DNA from 3 places in the Pannonibacter anstelovis genome. Region 3 is predicted to be linked to each of the others. Evidence: predicted binding sites of a transcription regulator. Region 3 holds the regulator's gene; each other region holds the start of a gene.

Region 1 (5,342 bases), on a different contig from region 3:
TCAGTACTGTTCCGGTCAGCAGCAGAACGGTCAGCCGCGCAGGCGGGGTGCCCATGTAGTCGCGCTTGCGAGCAGTGAGATAGAGCCCCATGGCGTAGATCCACACGCCTGCGGAGGTGCCTGCCGCAAGGCCCGCCGCTTCCCAGGGGCCGGAGAGGGTGGCCTTCAGCGCAACATTCACCAGCGTTGCCACAGCGAGGATCTTCAGCGGTGTCATCATGTCGCCGCGCCCGTGGAAGGAGGCAACGAGGGAGCGGACAGCCAGAGCTGCTGGCAGGCCGAGCGAATAGGCCAGCAGCACCGCGCCCGCCCCGGCGGTCGCGCTGGCATCAAAGGCCCCGCGCTGGAAGAAGGCAGCAATCGCCAGTTCCCCGAGGCCCGCCATCAGCACCGCCACCGGCAGCCCGACGGCAAGGCAGATGTTGAAGGCCTGATCCATGGTGGACCGCAGCTTCTGCCGGGCTTCGTCCGTCTCAGCGGCTGCGCCCCGGCTCACCTCCGGCAGCAGTGCCGTTCCCAGTGCAATACCGATGACGCCAAGCGGCAGCTGATACAGCCGGTCGGCATAATAGAGGTGCGAGAGGGCACCAGAGGGCAGGAAGCTGGCAAGGATCGTGTCTGCGAAGATGGCGATCTGAACGACGCCGGAAGCCAGCAGCGCAGGTCCAAGGCGGCGGAAAAACAGGCGCACGCCCGGATCCAGCTTCGGCAGGCAGAAGCTCACGGAGAATTCGCTGCGGAAGGTGGCTGCCGTCAGCAGCAGCACCTGCGCAATGCCGCCCGCCAGAACGCCCCAGGCTGCTGCGCTGCCTGCATCGGGGAACTGGCTGACGGCCAGCAGCGTGCCGATCATGGCGATGTTCAAAAGCACGGGCGCTGCCGCTGCAGCCGCAAACCGCCGCTCCGCATTCAGCACCGCCGACAGCAGCACCACGATGGACATGCACAGAAGATAGGGGAAGGTGATGCGCGTCAGCTCGATGGCCATCGGCCTTGCCGGATCATCAGCGCCCAGCCCCGGCGCCAGCAGGGTGATCAGTGTTCCCGTGGCTGCCCAAGCGAAAACGAGCAGCGCCAGGTTGGCGAGCATCAGCCAGGACAGGATCTGCGATCCAAAATGGCGCGCCTTGTCCGGCCCATCCTTTTCCAGCGTCGCGGCATAAGTCGGCAGGAAGGCGGCGTTGAAGGCGCCTTCGGCAAAGATGGCGCGGAAGTGGTTCGGCAGGCGGAAGGCCAGCATGAAGGCATCGGCAATGGGGCCTGCCCCAAGCACGCCGGCCATGATGAGGTCGCGGATGAAGCCGAGCAGCCGGCTCAGAAGGGTCAGTCCGCCGATAAGGCCAAGGCGACGCAGCATGTCTCAAGGTTCCGCACATCAGACCGGACACCGCGCCCGGCTGCGGCGTGGTGCTTACCCCATATCTGCGCCGCCGTCACGCCGCAGGGGTTCTCTGGTCCCCTGATGCCCTAGTCCGGAGCCATGGTGAGGGACACGCGGTCCCCGGCAAACCAGGTGATGCCATATTCAATGGGTTTGCCATCCTCCGTCACATTGACCGAAACGGAGCGCAGGATTGGTGCAGCTTCCGCGATCTGCAGCGTCAAGGCCTGCACCGGGCGCGCCAGCTTGGCCGTCAGGCGGGTCTGGGCGCGGGTGTAGTCGGCGATGCCGCAAACGGCCAGTGCCTCAGTGATTGACTGCCGCCCTTCCATGGCCTCCAGGAAACCAGGCACGCGTGCCGCCGGAAAGACGGAGCGGAACAGCGCCAGCGGAACACCATCGGCCAGGGATACACCCTCTACAACATGCACCAGGTCGCCAGGAGCCAGTTGCAGCGCTTCGGCTTCCTTTTCGCCGCAGGCCCGGGTTTCCATCAGGCTGATACGCCGCGAGGCCATGCGGCCGCTGGCGGCAAGGTTCTGCTGAAACCGCACACGCCGCCCGATGGCATAGTCCGTGGGCTTGATGGTAACGAAGACACCCGCCCCGCGCCGTGAGTGTACGGTGCCAGCCTCTGCCAGCGCAGCCAGCGCATGGCGCACCGTATGCCGGTTCACGCCGAAGCGGGCGGCCAGCTGCGCTTCCGTCGGCAGCTTGTCCCCCGGCTTGTAGTGGCCTTCGGCAATTTCCGCCGAAAGCGTGTCCACGATGGATTTCCAGATCGCGCTGCGCGCCATTGCCCTGCCCTGAAGTCTCTGTTTGCCGATGCTGAAAACCACCTGTCGTAAAAATTTCACAAGACGGCGGTTGAGCCGGATGGCCCCTTGCGGTATCGATATGTCTAGTTGTCTATTATTATATAGACAGGATCAAAAGATGTCGAGGTGCCGATGAAGCCCGCCGTTTCCCCCCAGGAGGACGAGCCGCACAGCCAGCGCAAGGTCTGGCTGTCGTTGCTGGCAAAGGCCAGTCCGGCGCGTCTGGCCGTGCTGTTTCCGGATCTGCCGGAACATACGCTGCTGCGCCGGCCCGAGGTTGGAGCCGTGATGGTGCGCGGGCGGATGGGGGGCACGGGTGCGCCCTTCAATCTGGGCGAGATGACCGTTACCCGCTGTTCTGTCCAGCTCACGTCCGGTGAGGTGGGCCACGCCTATGTGCAGGGGCGCGACAAGGCCCATGCCACCCGCGCGGCCTGTGTGGATGCGCTGATGCAGACGGATGCCGCCGCTGAGCTTCAAGCCCGTGTGCTGGATGTGCTGGCCGCAGAGGCGGCAGGTGCCCGGCAGCTGCGCGCAGAAAAAGCTGCAGCCACCAAAGTCGATTTCTTCACCCTCGTGCGCGGAGAGGACTGATGACACCCGAAGCCCTGACCGGCGGCTTTTCCGATGCGCCCATCGAGGCCGCGCGCGCCTTCCGCTGCCTGCTGGAAGCGCTTGCCCGCCCCGGCACCATCCATACGCTGGACGCGGCCCAGCCGCCGCAGCCTGTCTCCCCCGCCGCAGGGACCGTGCTCCTGACCCTTGCCGACACTACGACGCCGGTGTTTCTGGCAGGTGATGCCGATTGTGAGGCGATGCGCGGCTGGATCACCTTCCACACCGGCGCCCCGGTGCTGACGGCTGCCAGCCTTGAGGCAGGGGCAGATGCCGCCGGCATCCGCTTTGCCCTCGGGCGCCTTGAGGACCTGAAACCTTTCATAGAGCAGCTCTCCATCGGCGACCCGGATTATCCGGACCGCTCTGCGACACTGGTGCTGGAAGTGGAAACGCTCGCAGCAGAAGGCTGCCGCCTGACGGGGCCGGGCATCGCGGATGAAGCCTTCCTGAACCTGCCCGAGCTGGAGCTGTTCCGGCAGAACCATGCACTTTTTCCGCTTGGGCTCGACTTCTTCCTGACCGCAGGCCGCCAGATCGCCGGGCTGCCGCGCACAACCATCGTGGAGGCCTGCTGATGTATGTCGCCGTCAAGGGTGGCGAACGCGCCATCGGCAATGCCCATGAATGGCTGGCAGAGGAGCGGCGCGGGGACACCACCGTCGCCGAACTCACCGTCCCGCAGATCCGCGAACAGCTGAAACTCGCCGTCAACCGGGTGATGGCGGAGGGCAGCCTTTATGATCCCGATCTCGCCGCCCTTGCCATCAAGCAGGCGCGGGGTGATCTGATCGAGGCCATCTTCCTCATCCGCGCCTACCGCACCACCCTGCCGCGCTTTGGGGCTTCGCTGCCGGTGGAAACGGCGGACATGGCCGTGGACCGCCGGGTCTCGGCCACGTTCAAGGATCTGCCAGGCGGGCAAATCCTCGGGCCGACCTTCGACTACACCCACCGGCTGATCGACTTCAAGCTGGCCGCCGAAGGGGACGTTGACCCGGCCCCGCAGGCTCCGGCAGAAGGCGGACCGGTGCCGCATGTCACCGGCTTTCTTGGCCGGGACGGGCTCATTCAGGATGAGCCGCGCAGTGATGCCACCCCGCCGGACTTGACCCGCGAGCCGCTGGAACTGCCGGCGAGCCGCCCCTTGCGGCTTCAGGCGATCACGCGGGGTGATGAAGGCTTCATCCTGTCGCTCGCCTATTCCACCCAGCGCGGCTACGGACGCACCCACGCCTTCGTCGGTGAACTGCGCATCGGCACAGTGGCGGTGGAGATGGACATTCCGGAGCTGGGCTTTGCCATCGAAATCGGCGAGATCGAGCTGACCGAGTGCGAGACCGTCAACCAGTTCACCGGTTCGCGCACCGAGCCGCCGCAGTTCACCCGCGGCTATGGCCTCGTCTTCGGTCAGTCGGAGCGCAAGTCCATCGCCATGTCGCTGGTGGACCGTGCCTTGCGCTGGGAGGAACTGGGCGAGGATTACGTCGGCGCTCCTGCGCAGGATCAGGAGTTTGTCCTGTCCCACTGCGACAACATCCAGGCCACGGGCTTTCTGGAGCACATCAAGCTGCCGCATTACGTGGATTTCCAGGCGGAGCTGGAGCTGGTGCGCCGCCTGCGGGCGGAAGCGGAAGCCGCCCGCAATGCAACTGCAGACAGGGAGGCCGCCGAATGACGGATGAAGCCTACAACTTCGCCTATCTGGACGAGCAGACCAAGCGGATGATCCGCCGCGCCATCCTGAAAGGCATTGCTATTCCGGGCTATCAGGTGCCCTTTGCCAGCCGCGAGATGCCCATGCCCTATGGCTGGGGCACCGGCGGCGTTCAGGTGACGGCCGCCTGCCTTGTGCCGGAAGACCGGCTGAAGGTGATCGATCAGGGGGCGGACGACACCACCAACGCGGTCAGCATCCGCCGCTTCTTCCAGCGCACGGCCAGTGTCGCTGTGACCGGGCGGACCGATGAGGCGACCCTGATCCAGACGCGCCACCGCATTCCGGAAACGCCGCTGACCGAAGGCCAGGTTCTCGTCTATCAGGTGCCGATCCCCGAGCCGCTGCGCTTTCTGGAGCCCCGCGAAACCGAGACCCGCAAGATGCATGAGCTGGAGGAATATGGCCTCATGCATGTGAAGCTCTATGAGGACATCGCCCGCCACGGCGAAATCGCCACCTCCTACGCTTACCCGGTGAAGGTGGAAGGCCGTTATGTGATGGACCCTTCGCCCATCCCGAAGTTCGACAATCCGAAGCTTTCGGACAGTCCGGCGATCCAGCTTTTCGGCGCCGGGCGTGAGCAGCGCATCTATGCCCTGCCGCCCTACACGAAGGTGGTGAGCCTCGACTTTGACGATCACCCCTTCGTTCCCGGCAAGGCGCCGCATGCCTGTGATCTGTGCGGGGCGGAGGACAGCTATCTGGACGAGGTGATCACCGATGACGCCGGCAGCCGGATGTTCGTCTGTTCCGACACTGACTTTTGCGGCCAGCGGCAGGCCTGCGGCCACACCGGGCGGCTGAGTGC
Region 2 (5,342 bases), on a different contig from region 3:
CAATGCCGTTTCCGATGCGGCCCAGGAGACAATGGCCGCCTCGACACAGATGCGCAGTTCGGCGCAGTCTCTGTCTGATCAGGCGTCTCGCATGAAAGTCGAAGTCAGCCGCTTCCTGGCGAACATCCGCGCGGCCTGACCACGCGGACTGAACTTGAGCAAGTCTGGTGCCCCGGTTGCGCAGGTCAGAAGACCTCAGGCCGGGGCGCTGTTCTTGAGGTCGGGCCCGAGCGTCAGCGCCGCAAAGGCCAGCGACAGGACCGAGCACAGCGCGATGGCCCCAACCATTGGGAGCACACTTCCGTCGAAGAACGGGCTGGCCAGCACCAGCATCAGGGCGCCAGCCAGCATCTGCAGCGTGCCGCCGAGAGATGAGGCAAGGCCCGCGTTCTCGCCGTGATCGTCCAGCGCCATCACCATGGTGGGCGCAATGACGAGACCAAGGCAGGCATTGCCGAGGAAGAGAAACGCCATCACCACGCCAAGGGCATCAAAGCCGAAGGCCACGAGCGCCACCAGCACACCGTTGCACAGGGCAAAGCCGGTGACCGCCAGAAACGCGACGCGTGCCATGCCATGCTTGCGTCCGAGCCCGGCTGCAAGCTGTGATGTGCCGAAGAAACCGATGGCATTGAGGGCGAAGGCAAGGCTGAAGCCAACAGGGCTCATGCCATAGTGGCCGGTGTAGACAAACGAGGCTGCACCGATGAAGACGAAGAAGCTCGCCATGCCGAAGCCGCCCGTCATCGTCAGGCCAAGGAACCGGGCATCGCGCATCAGGTCGAGACAGCCTCCGAGAATGGCTTTCGGCCGCAACGGCACCCGCCGCTCGGGCGGCAGGGTTTCGGGCAGCTGCCAGGCGGTGAGGGCCATGGCCAGCGCTGCTGCGAGGCCAAGGGCCACGAACAGGAAGCGCCAGCTGCCTGCCGCAATGATGGCCGAGCCGGTGAGCGGAGCCAGCATCGGCGAGATGCTGATCACCAGCATCACCAGAGCCATCAGCTGCGTGGCTTGTGTGCCAGTGTGCATGTCGCGCACGATCGCGCGTGGAATAACCATCGCAGCCGCTGCGCCCAGGGCCTGCACGAAACGGCCGAAGACCAGCCAGTGGATATCCGGAGCCAGCGCACAGATGGCGGATCCGGCGATGAATACGGCAAGGCCTGCATAAACCGGCCGTTTGCGTCCAAGCCAGTCAGCCATCGGCCCATAGATCAGCTGGGCAAGGCCAAAGGCAAGGAAATAGGCGGTGAAGGTCATCTGTGCAGCGCTGGCCGTTGTGCCAAGGCCAGCCGTGATCTGCGGCAGGGCCGGCAGATAAAGATCGACCGCAAAGGGGCCAATGCAGGAAAGCAGGCCAAGCACAAGGGCAAGGCGCGAAAAGCCGCGTGTCATCTTGGGTGTCCGCAAAAGGAGAGCGTGGGGTTGGCTGGCGGCACTCAAGTGGCCAGCCGGCGGACGTGGGGTCATCCGCATCAGGTGCCCAAGTAAAACCCCGGCGGGGTCATCTGTCCAGAATTTATGTGCAGCTTGGCGCCCCGGGCCTTGTGTGCTGTTGCGCAACTGCCGCAGTTCAGGGCCTGCCGTCACAAAAGCTTCATGACTTTGTCACCGCAACTTCGTCTGCGCTGCCTAGCGTGCGCCGTCTTTCAACCAAACATCTCGCTTCGGGGAGGCATCATGATTTCTCTGCGCAGCCAGCTTCTGGCTGGTTTTTCCATTCTGGCGGCCGTTTCACATGCGTCTGCAGCCGAAACCTATTTCACCCGCATCGCCACAATGCCGGTCTACAAGACCCTGGCTGCAGGCACTGATGCTGCGACAGAGACCTCTGCCGAAATCATCACTGCAACGAAGGACGGCCAGACGCTGGTCTTTTCCGACAGCCCCGGTGAAGCCGTGGTGTTCGTTGACATTGCAAATCCCGCTGAGCCGAAGCCGGCTGGCCGAATTGCCATGGGCGGTGAACCCACGTCCGTGACCGCCGCTCAGAAATTCATTCTTGCCGGTGTGAACACCAGCCCGAATTACACCGAGCCGTCCGGCCATCTGGCTGTCATCAGCCTGGCGGACAAGTCGATTGCCGCCACCTGTGACGTGAAGGGGCAGCCGGACTCGGTCGCCATCTCGCCGGATGGCAAGTTCCTGGCCGTCGCAGTTGAAAACGAGCGCGATGAAGAGCTGAATGAAGGCAAGCTGCCTCAGATGCCGGCTGGCCATGTTGCCATCTTCGATCTGGATGCGGATGGAAAGCCCGTGAACTGCGATGCGGCCCGCATCGTTGATGTCACCGGCATCGCCGAGACCGCGCCGGAAGATCCGGAACCTGAGTTCGTTTCGATCAATGGTGCCAATGTGGCGGTGCTGACGCTGCAGGAAAACAATCATCTGGCACTCATCGACCTTGCTTCCGGCAAAGTGACCGCACATTTCCCGGCCGGAGCTTCCAGCGCCGAAGCCATTCCGGTTGCCAAGGATCGCAGCTCGGACGCCTCTGGTGGTATCGAGAACGTCAAGCGCGAGCCTGACGCCGTGGCCTGGCTCGACAATGACCGCTTCGTCACCGCCAACGAAGGCGACTATGAAGGCGGTTCGCGTGGCTTCACCATCTGGAACACCAAGGGTGAAGCGCTGTATGACAGCGGCAACAAGCTCGAGCACATCGCCATGATGACCGGCCACTATCCGGCCAAGCGCGCCTCCAAGAAGGGCACGGAGCCGGAAGGCGTGACCGTTGGCGAATTCGGCGGGCAGAAGTTCATCTTCGTGAACTCCGAGCGTGCCAACATGGTGTCGGTGTTCAAGGACACGGGCGGTGAGCCGCAGCTCCTGCAGATGCTGCCCACCCATGTGGCCCCTGAAGGCGTCCTGGCCATTCCGGCCCGTAATCTGTTCGTTGTCGCTAACGAGGCGGACAGCGCCGAAGATGGCCTGCGTTCGCAGGTCAGCATCTATGAATTCGGCGCGGACAAGCCGGCCTATCCGGTGCTGACCTCCGCCATCGATCCGGAAACCGGTGCTCCGATCGGCTGGGGTGCGCTCTCGGGTCTGGCAGCAGACAAGACCGACCCGAACAAGCTCTATGCTGTTTCGGACAGCTTCTACGACAAGGCCCGTATCTACACGATCAATCTGTCAATGAGCCCGGTGGAGATCGCCTCCTATGTGAATATCACCGGCGGCTCGCCGAAGAAGTTCGACATCGAAGGTATTTCGCTGGCTAAGGATGGCGGTTTCTGGCTTGTCAGCGAAGGCAATCCGGACAAGGAAGGCGTGCCGCATCTCCTGGTCAAGGCTGATGCCGATGGCAAGGTCACGGAAGAAATCAGCCTGCCTGAAGCTCTCGTTGCCCAGTCCAAGCGGTTCAGCTTCGAAGGCGTGGCGGAATTCGAGCGCGGCGGCAAGACGCTGGTCGTGACCGCGATCCAGCGCGAATGGGGCGATGATGCCAAGGGCCTCGTCAAGCTGGGCATCTACAATCCGGCGGACAAGTCCTGGGGCTTCGTCCACTATCCGCTCGACAAGCCGAAGAGCTCTGCCGGCGGCTGGATGGGCCTGTCCGAAATCACCCATCTGGGCGGCGAGCGGTTTGCCGTGCTGGAGCGTGATAACCAGGGCGGCGAATTTGCTGCCATCAAGCAGGTCACCGTGATCGATCTGGCCGGTATCGAGCCTGTTGCCCTCGGCGGTACTCTGCCGGTGGTCGAGAAGACCGTGAAGCTGGATCTGATCCCGGCGCTGGCCTCGACCAAGGGCTGGCTGCTCGACAAGCCGGAAGGTTTCGCTGTTACTGCCGATGGCCGGATGATCCTCGTCACCGACAACGACGGCGTCGACGATGCGCCGGGCGAGACGCAGATCTTCAACCTGGGTTCGGCAGATAAGCTGAACTGACCTGCACTGCAGATCTCATGAATGGAGCCCGGGCCTCACGCCCGGGCTCTTTGTTTCAAACGGCAAGCACGCGAAGAACCCAGGCAGCCCTGTCAGGGCGTCAGGATCACCTTGCCCATAACCTTGCGGTCTGCGATTTCCTGGATGGCCTTTGCGGCGTCCTCCAGCGGGTAGACCGCGTGGATCTGCGGCTTCAGCCTGCCCTGGCGTACCCAGTCGAGAATCTGGCTCATGTTGGCCCAGTGGCCCTCGGGGTCGCGGATGATCGATTCGCCCCAGAAGACGCCGAGGACATCGCAGCCCTTCAGCATCACCAGATTGAGCGGGATCTTCGGAATTTCACCAGCGGCAAAGCCGATGACGAGATAACGCCCTTCCCAGCCCGTGGCCCGCAGCGCCTGCTCGGCCAGATCGCCGCCCACCGGGTCATAGACCACATCGGCTCCGGCGCCGTCCGTCAGCTCCTTGATCCGCTCTTTCAGATTCTCTTTCTCATAGTTGATGGTCAGCACCGCGCCATGCTGGCGGGCGCGGCTGAGTTTTTCTTCCGAAGAGGCGCAGGCGATGACGCGCGCGCCCATCAGGGAGGCGATCTCGACCGCTGCCTGACCCACACCGCCGGATGCCCCCAGCACCACCACGGTTTCACCGTCCTGAAGTCTTGCCCGGTCGCGGAAAGCGTGCAGCGTGGTGCCATAGGTGACGGAAACGCCGGCAGCTTCCTCGAAGGAAATCCCTTCGGGCATGGGGATGAGGTCATCCTCGCTGGCCACCACCAGTTCCCGCGCCGCGCCAAAACGGATGTAGCCGATCACCTTGTCGCCGGGCCGCAGGCGTTCCACGCCCTCACCGGTGCGCTCTACCACGCCGGCAAATTCGGCGCTGGGCGAAAAGGGCATCTCCGGCCGCAGCTGGTATTTGCCCTGAATGATCAACGTGTCGAAGAAATTCAGCGCGCAGGCCTTGACGCGGACCAGCACTTCTCCCGGCCCAACCGGCGGAACAGGCAGATCTTCAACGGTCAGCGACGCGGCCGGACCGTAGGAATGACAAAGGATGGCTTTCACGCAGGGCCCCCGCTCCACACATGTTGCGAACCATGGTTAATCTGCTGTCCACGCTGCTGCACTGCAAGGAAAATCTCGTTACGGAAGGTGTGGCGCGGGTGAGGGTGCCGGACACCAGAAGGTCTTGACGGGTTGAGGCGGGCAGCCTCAGCGTCTATGAGCCCCTGCAGGAATGATGGAAGAAGGAACTTGATGATGCGCGGCTATTTCGGGGTGGGGGCTGAGGGTCTGTCCAAGCGGATGAACCTCGGCAACCTGATGCGGTCTGCACATGCCTTCGGGGCGAGCTTCTTCTTCACCGTGGATGCAGGGCCTGCCATCCGCCGGGCGCCGCGCTCCGACACCTCCAAGAGCCCGGATCATCTGCCGCTGTTCGAATGG
Region 3 (5,342 bases):
CGCGGGCGGCGGGGCCAGTTCCGGCGGCGTCGCGATGCGCAGCTCGAAGTCCATGCGCGGAGCAGCATGCACCCAGGAGGCCAGCACATTGTTGCTGTCGCCGGTCCAGGCCACCGACTTGCCCTTGATGGAGCCGCGATGCTCTTCAAAGGTCATCAGATCGGCCATGATCTGGCACGGATGCGAACGTTTGGTCAGGCCATTGATGACCGGAACGGTGGCATTTTCCGCCAGCTCGGTCAGGTCATCGTGATTGAGGATGCGGATCATGATGGCATCAACGAAGCGGGACAGCACCCGGGCGGTGTCGGCGATGGTCTCGCCCCGGCCCAGCTGCATTTCCGCACCGGTCAGCATCAGCGTTTCACCGCCAAGTTCACGCATGCCCACATCAAAGGAAATACGGGTGCGGGTGGAGGGCTGCTCGAAGATCATCGCCAGCACCTTGCCGGCCAGCGGGCCTTCACCACGGCGGACACCGTTGCGCTCTGCCTTCAGCTTGCGCCCGAGGGCCAGAATTCCGCGCAGTTCCTCACCGTCAAACTGCGTCAGATCGAGGAAATGACGCCCATTCGCAGACATGTTCACACCCCATCCCCTTCCTTGGCCAGACCGGCCTCCACGGCCGCTGCGGCCGCCTCGATGCGGGCCACAGCCTCGCCGATTTCCTCATCCGTGATCGTCAGCGGCGGCAGGATGCGCAGCACGTTGTCGCCGGCAGGAACCGCCAGCAGCCCATTGGCACGCACCTTCGCCAGCACATCCGTATTCGGACAGGCACATTTGATACCAAGCATCAGGCCGCGCCCGCGGACATCCTCAAACACCTTGGGATGAGCGTCGATGACGGCGGCCAGCCGCTGTTTCAGCAGCAAGCCCTTGCGCTGCACTTCTTCCAGGAAGCCGGGCTCCAGAACGACATCCAGCACTGCATTGCCCACAGCCATGGCCAGCGGGTTGCCGCCGAAAGTGGTGCCATGTGTGCCGGGAACCATGCCGGCGGCAGCGGCTTCCGTAGCAAGGCAGGCACCCATGGGGAAACCACCGCCGATACCCTTGGCAACAGCCATCAGGTCCGGCGTGACCCCCGCCCATTCATGGGCAAAGAGCTTGCCCGTACGGCCAACGCCGGTCTGGATCTCGTCGAAGATCAGCAGCAGGCCTTCGGCATCGCAGATCTCGCGCAGCTTGCGCAAGAACTCTGCATCCACCTCGCGCACGCCGCCCTCACCCTGAATAGGCTCGATGCAAAGCGCTGCGGTGGTGGGGCCGATGGCCGCCTTCAGCGCGTCCAGATCGCCGGTCTTGACCTGGTCAAAACCCGGCGCCTTGGGGCCGAAGCCTTCCATATATTTAGCCTGACCGCCCGCCGCGATGGTGGCAATCGTCCGGCCATGGAAAGCGCCTTCAAAGGTGATGATGCCTATCCGCTCCGGGCGGCCATTGACGTAATGATAGCGCCGCGCCGTCTTGATGCAGGCTTCCATTGCCTCAGCGCCGGAGTTGGAAAAGAACACCCGGTCCGCAAAGGTCGCATCCACCAGCCGCTGGCCAAGCTCTTCCTGCCCTGCAACCTTGTAGAGGTTGGAAATGTGCCACAGCTTCTCGGCCTGCGCCTTCAGCGCATTGACGAGATGGGGATGGGAATGACCAAGTGCATTCACCGCGATTCCCGACCCGCAGTCGAGAAAGCGTCGCCCGTCAGCGGTCTCCAGCCAGACGCCTTCTCCGCGGACGAAATCCAGGTCCGCCCGTGCGTATGTGCCGAAAAGTGCCGACGCAGTCATTTCCCTTGCTCCTTCAGGTAGTTAAGCGCGCCTTCCGCATAGGGTTCATGCCAGGGCGTCTACCATCAACGGGTTCTCAAAACGAACTGTGCCGCCCTCACAGGCGGCACACCGAACAAGGACCGTTTATACAACGGTCTTGCCTATGGGTGTCAATGCAAATGGCGCATTTCCGCCATTACCGCAGATGGTAAAAGTCAACCCCGGTTATCTGGGGAAAAGTCGTTTCGTCCCCGGTTCATGTTTGCCCCCAACTTGCCTCGCCTTCGCCGCCCATTGTAGTGTCCAACCAGTCGGATACGACATGTCGTGCTGTAGTTCACCAAATCATACTGGATATGGCCACTAAGGCGCGGATCACGCGTGCCTTAATTCATGGTTAATGCGTAAAATTCTACAGCCGCAAACGTACGGGGTGCGACAGATGAGCTGGACTGACGAACGCGTAGATCTCTTGAAGAAGCTTTGGACGGACGGTCTGAGCGCGAGCCAGATTGCTGCCGAGCTTGGCGGTATCACGCGCAACGCTGTCATCGGCAAGGTGCACCGCCTGGGCCTGTCAGGCCGGGCGAAGACTACTGCACCAGTCGCCAAGCAGCGCCGCCCGCGCAGCGCAACCGCGCCGGTGACGGCCACTGCCGTGCCGCAGCAGACCACGGTGCAGGCAACTTCTACCATCCGCACGCCTTCGGCTGCCACGCCGCAGCTGCGCGGCGCCACTGCGCTGAAAATGGCCCCGCAGGAAGATGTGGCCATCGAAGTTGAAGCCGCACCGCTGGCCGAGCTGGTACCTTTCACGGAGCGCGCGACGATCCTCACCCTCACCGAGCGCACCTGCAAGTGGCCGATCGGTGATCCGTCCTCGCCGGACTTCTATTTCTGCGGACGCCATTCCGAGCCGGGCGTGCCCTACTGCACGCACCATTGCCGTGTTGCCTACCAGCCGGTCAACGACCGCCGCCGCGCCGCGCCGGACAAGAAGGCCCTTCGCGGCTGATTTTCGAGGGGGCCAACCAGCACCCCACCGGCTCCCTCACCCAATCAAGCCTGCCCGTTGCGGCAGGCTTTTTTGCTGCCTGGAAGTCCGGGGTATTTGTTGAGCGGCTTAGAACGCCGGCGCAAAAGTGGCGTGCTTTTCCAAAAGCCAAAAGGCCCGCATGGATGGCGGGCCTTTCCAGACTAATTGCAGCAGAGCGGATCAGCTCGCCACGGCGAACTGGTCGTTGAAGGCATAGCCGGCACCGCGAACGGTGCGGATCGGATCCTTCACCTTGCCCTTGTTGATGGCCTTGCGCAGGCGGCCGACATGAACGTCGACGGTGCGCTCATCCACATAGACATCATGCCCCCACACGCCATCCAGCAGCTGCTCGCGGGAGAAGACCCGGCCGGGAGAGGTCATGAGGAACTCCAGCAGGCGGAACTCGGTCGGCCCCAGGTGGATTTCCTTGCCATTGCGGCGGACGCGGTGGGTTTCCTTGTCGAGCTCCAGGTCACCGGACCTCAGCATGGTGGACACCACTTCCGGCCGGGCCCGGCGCAGGATGGCGCGCACGCGGGCCATCAGCTCAGGGATCGAGAAGGGTTTCACCACGTAGTCATCGGCGCCGGTGGCAAGGCCGCGGATACGCTCCGCCTCCTCACCGCGTGCCGTCAGCATGATGATCGGCAGGCGTTCGGTTTCTGACCGGGCGCGGACACGGCGGCACAGCTCGATGCCGGAAAGTCCCGGCAGCATCCAGTCCAGCAGCAGAAGGTCCGGCTGCGTTTCCCGCAGCCGGATCTCGGCGTCATCTCCCCGGTCACAGGAGTCCACGTCGTAGCCTTCCGCTTCCAGATTGTAGCGCAGCAGAAGGCTAAGTGGCTCTTCGTCTTCAACGATAAGAACCTTGGGCATGGCAATATGCTCCGGACGTCACTTGCAGGCAGGCAGATCAGGCGCCTTCGTTTTCGGCAATACCCATCTCGTCAATCTTCCGGCGGGCTTCCAGCAGCTGGTCCCCTGTCACCATGAAGTAGACATTTTCGGCGATGTTGGTGGCATGGTCACCAATGCGCTCGATGTTCTTGGCACAGAACAGCAGGTGCGCGCACTGGGTGATCTTGCGCGGATCTTCCATCATGTAGGTCAGCAGTTCGCGGAACAGCGAGGTGTAGATCGCATCCACTTCATCGTCGCGCTCGCGCACGGCTTTGGCAGCTTCTGCATCACGGCCCGTGTAGGCGTCCAGCACCGACTTCAGCTGGCCCAGCGCCAGTTCGGACATGTGTTCAACACCGAAGGCCGCCTTCTTGGAATTGAAGACACCGTCGATGGCAATGACACGCTTGGCGATGTTCTTGGCAAGGTCTCCAACGCGCTCCAGATCGTTGGCGATACGGCCAGCGGCCATGATCTCGCGCAGATCCTGCCCCATCGGCTGGCGCAGAGCGACGATGCGGATGAATTTCGCTTCGATCTCCTGCTGCATCTCGTCCAGCTTGGCATCGGCCTGAACCGTGGCCTGTGCCTTGGCCAGATCATGGGTGAGCAGCGCGGTGACTGCATCATTCACCAGCTTCTCCGCCAGACCGCCCATTTCGGCGACCCGGCCGGCCAGGGCGCGCAGTTCCTCGTCATACGAGCTAACGGTATGCTCGGACATGTCGTGTTCCTCTCAAATTCTCGAGCGCAAGATCCAGTATCAGCCAAAACGGCCGGTGATGTAATCCTGCGTGCGCTTGTCCTGCGGGTTGGTGAAGATGTCCTGCGTCGCGCCTTCCTCGACCAGATTGCCGAGATGGAAGAAAGCCGTGCGCTGGGATACACGGGCAGCCTGCTGCATGGAGTGCGTCACGATCACGATGGTGAAGTTGGCACGCAGCTCGTCGATCAGCTCTTCGACCTTGGCAGTTGCGATCGGATCAAGGGCCGAGCAGGGCTCGTCCATGAGGATCACTTCCGGGCTGACGGCGATGGCGCGGGCAATGCAGAGGCGCTGCTGCTGGCCACCGGAAAGACCCGTACCCGGACCATCAAGACGGTCCTTCACTTCGTTCCACAGACCTGCCTTCTGCAGCGAGGCAGAAACCACTTCATCGAGCTCCGCCTTGTTGCGCGTCAGCCCGTGAATGCGCGGGCCGTAGGCCACATTCTCGTAGATCGACTTGGGGAACGGGTTCGGCTTCTGGAACACCATGCCGACCTTGGCGCGCAGCTGCACCGGGTCGACCTTGGGGTCGTAGATGTTCTCACCGTCGATCAGAATGTCACCCTCGACGCGGCAGATGTCGATGGTGTCGTTCATGCGGTTAAGTGTGCGCAGGAAGGTGGACTTTCCGCAGCCCGACGGACCGATGAAGGCGGTCACGGAACGGGGCTGAATCTTGATGTCCACGTCTTTGATGGCGTGCTTGTCGCCATAATAGACCTGAACCTTCTGGGCGACGATCTTGGGTTCTGCGTGGGTCACGCCGTTCTCCACATTTGCGCTGACATTCATCGGTAATCCCTTTCTTACCAGCGGCGCTCGAAGCGGCGGCGCAGGACAATGGCAACCAGGTTCATTACGATCA

What was found. The regulator PhoB, encoded in region 3, activates phosphate uptake and scavenging genes when phosphate is short. The targets are predictions, from matches to a motif close to TGTCATNNANCTGTCAT.
Region 1: phnF (phosphonate metabolism transcriptional regulator PhnF) is a predicted target of PhoB. The motif match lies at 2,222-2,238, and genes of this name have one in related genera.
Region 2: V6L75_RS13735 (esterase-like activity of phytase family protein) is a predicted target of PhoB. The motif match lies at 1,585-1,601, and genes of this name have one in related genera.

The regions. Positions count from the first base shown of each region.
Region 1 is NZ_JBAKBF010000020.1:7,437-12,778, reverse strand. Features, by position in the region: gene murJ (murein biosynthesis integral membrane protein MurJ) at 1-1,357, opposite strand, end outside; gene phnF (phosphonate metabolism transcriptional regulator PhnF) at 1,468-2,178, opposite strand; gene phnG (phosphonate C-P lyase system protein PhnG) at 2,332-2,793, shown strand; gene phnH (phosphonate C-P lyase system protein PhnH) at 2,793-3,392, shown strand; gene V6L75_RS20340 (carbon-phosphorus lyase complex subunit) at 3,392-4,492, shown strand; gene V6L75_RS20335 (alpha-D-ribose 1-methylphosphonate 5-phosphate C-P-lyase PhnJ) at 4,489-5,342, shown strand, end outside.
Region 2 is NZ_JBAKBF010000008.1:120,004-125,345, reverse strand. Features, by position in the region: gene V6L75_RS13745 (methyl-accepting chemotaxis protein) at 1-139, shown strand, start outside; gene V6L75_RS13740 (multidrug effflux MFS transporter) at 196-1,395, opposite strand; gene V6L75_RS13735 (esterase-like activity of phytase family protein) at 1,681-3,894, shown strand; gene V6L75_RS13730 (NADPH:quinone oxidoreductase family protein) at 3,987-4,961, opposite strand; gene V6L75_RS13725 (RNA methyltransferase) at 5,157-5,342, shown strand, end outside.
Region 3 is NZ_JBAKBF010000002.1:293,599-298,940, reverse strand. Features, by position in the region: gene argF (ornithine carbamoyltransferase) at 1-582, opposite strand, end outside; gene V6L75_RS04195 (aspartate aminotransferase family protein) at 585-1,787, opposite strand; gene V6L75_RS04190 (GcrA family cell cycle regulator) at 2,212-2,784, shown strand; gene phoB (phosphate regulon transcriptional regulator PhoB) at 2,986-3,684, opposite strand; gene phoU (phosphate signaling complex protein PhoU) at 3,722-4,432, opposite strand; gene pstB (phosphate ABC transporter ATP-binding protein PstB) at 4,472-5,269, opposite strand; gene pstA (phosphate ABC transporter permease PstA) at 5,284-5,342, opposite strand, start outside.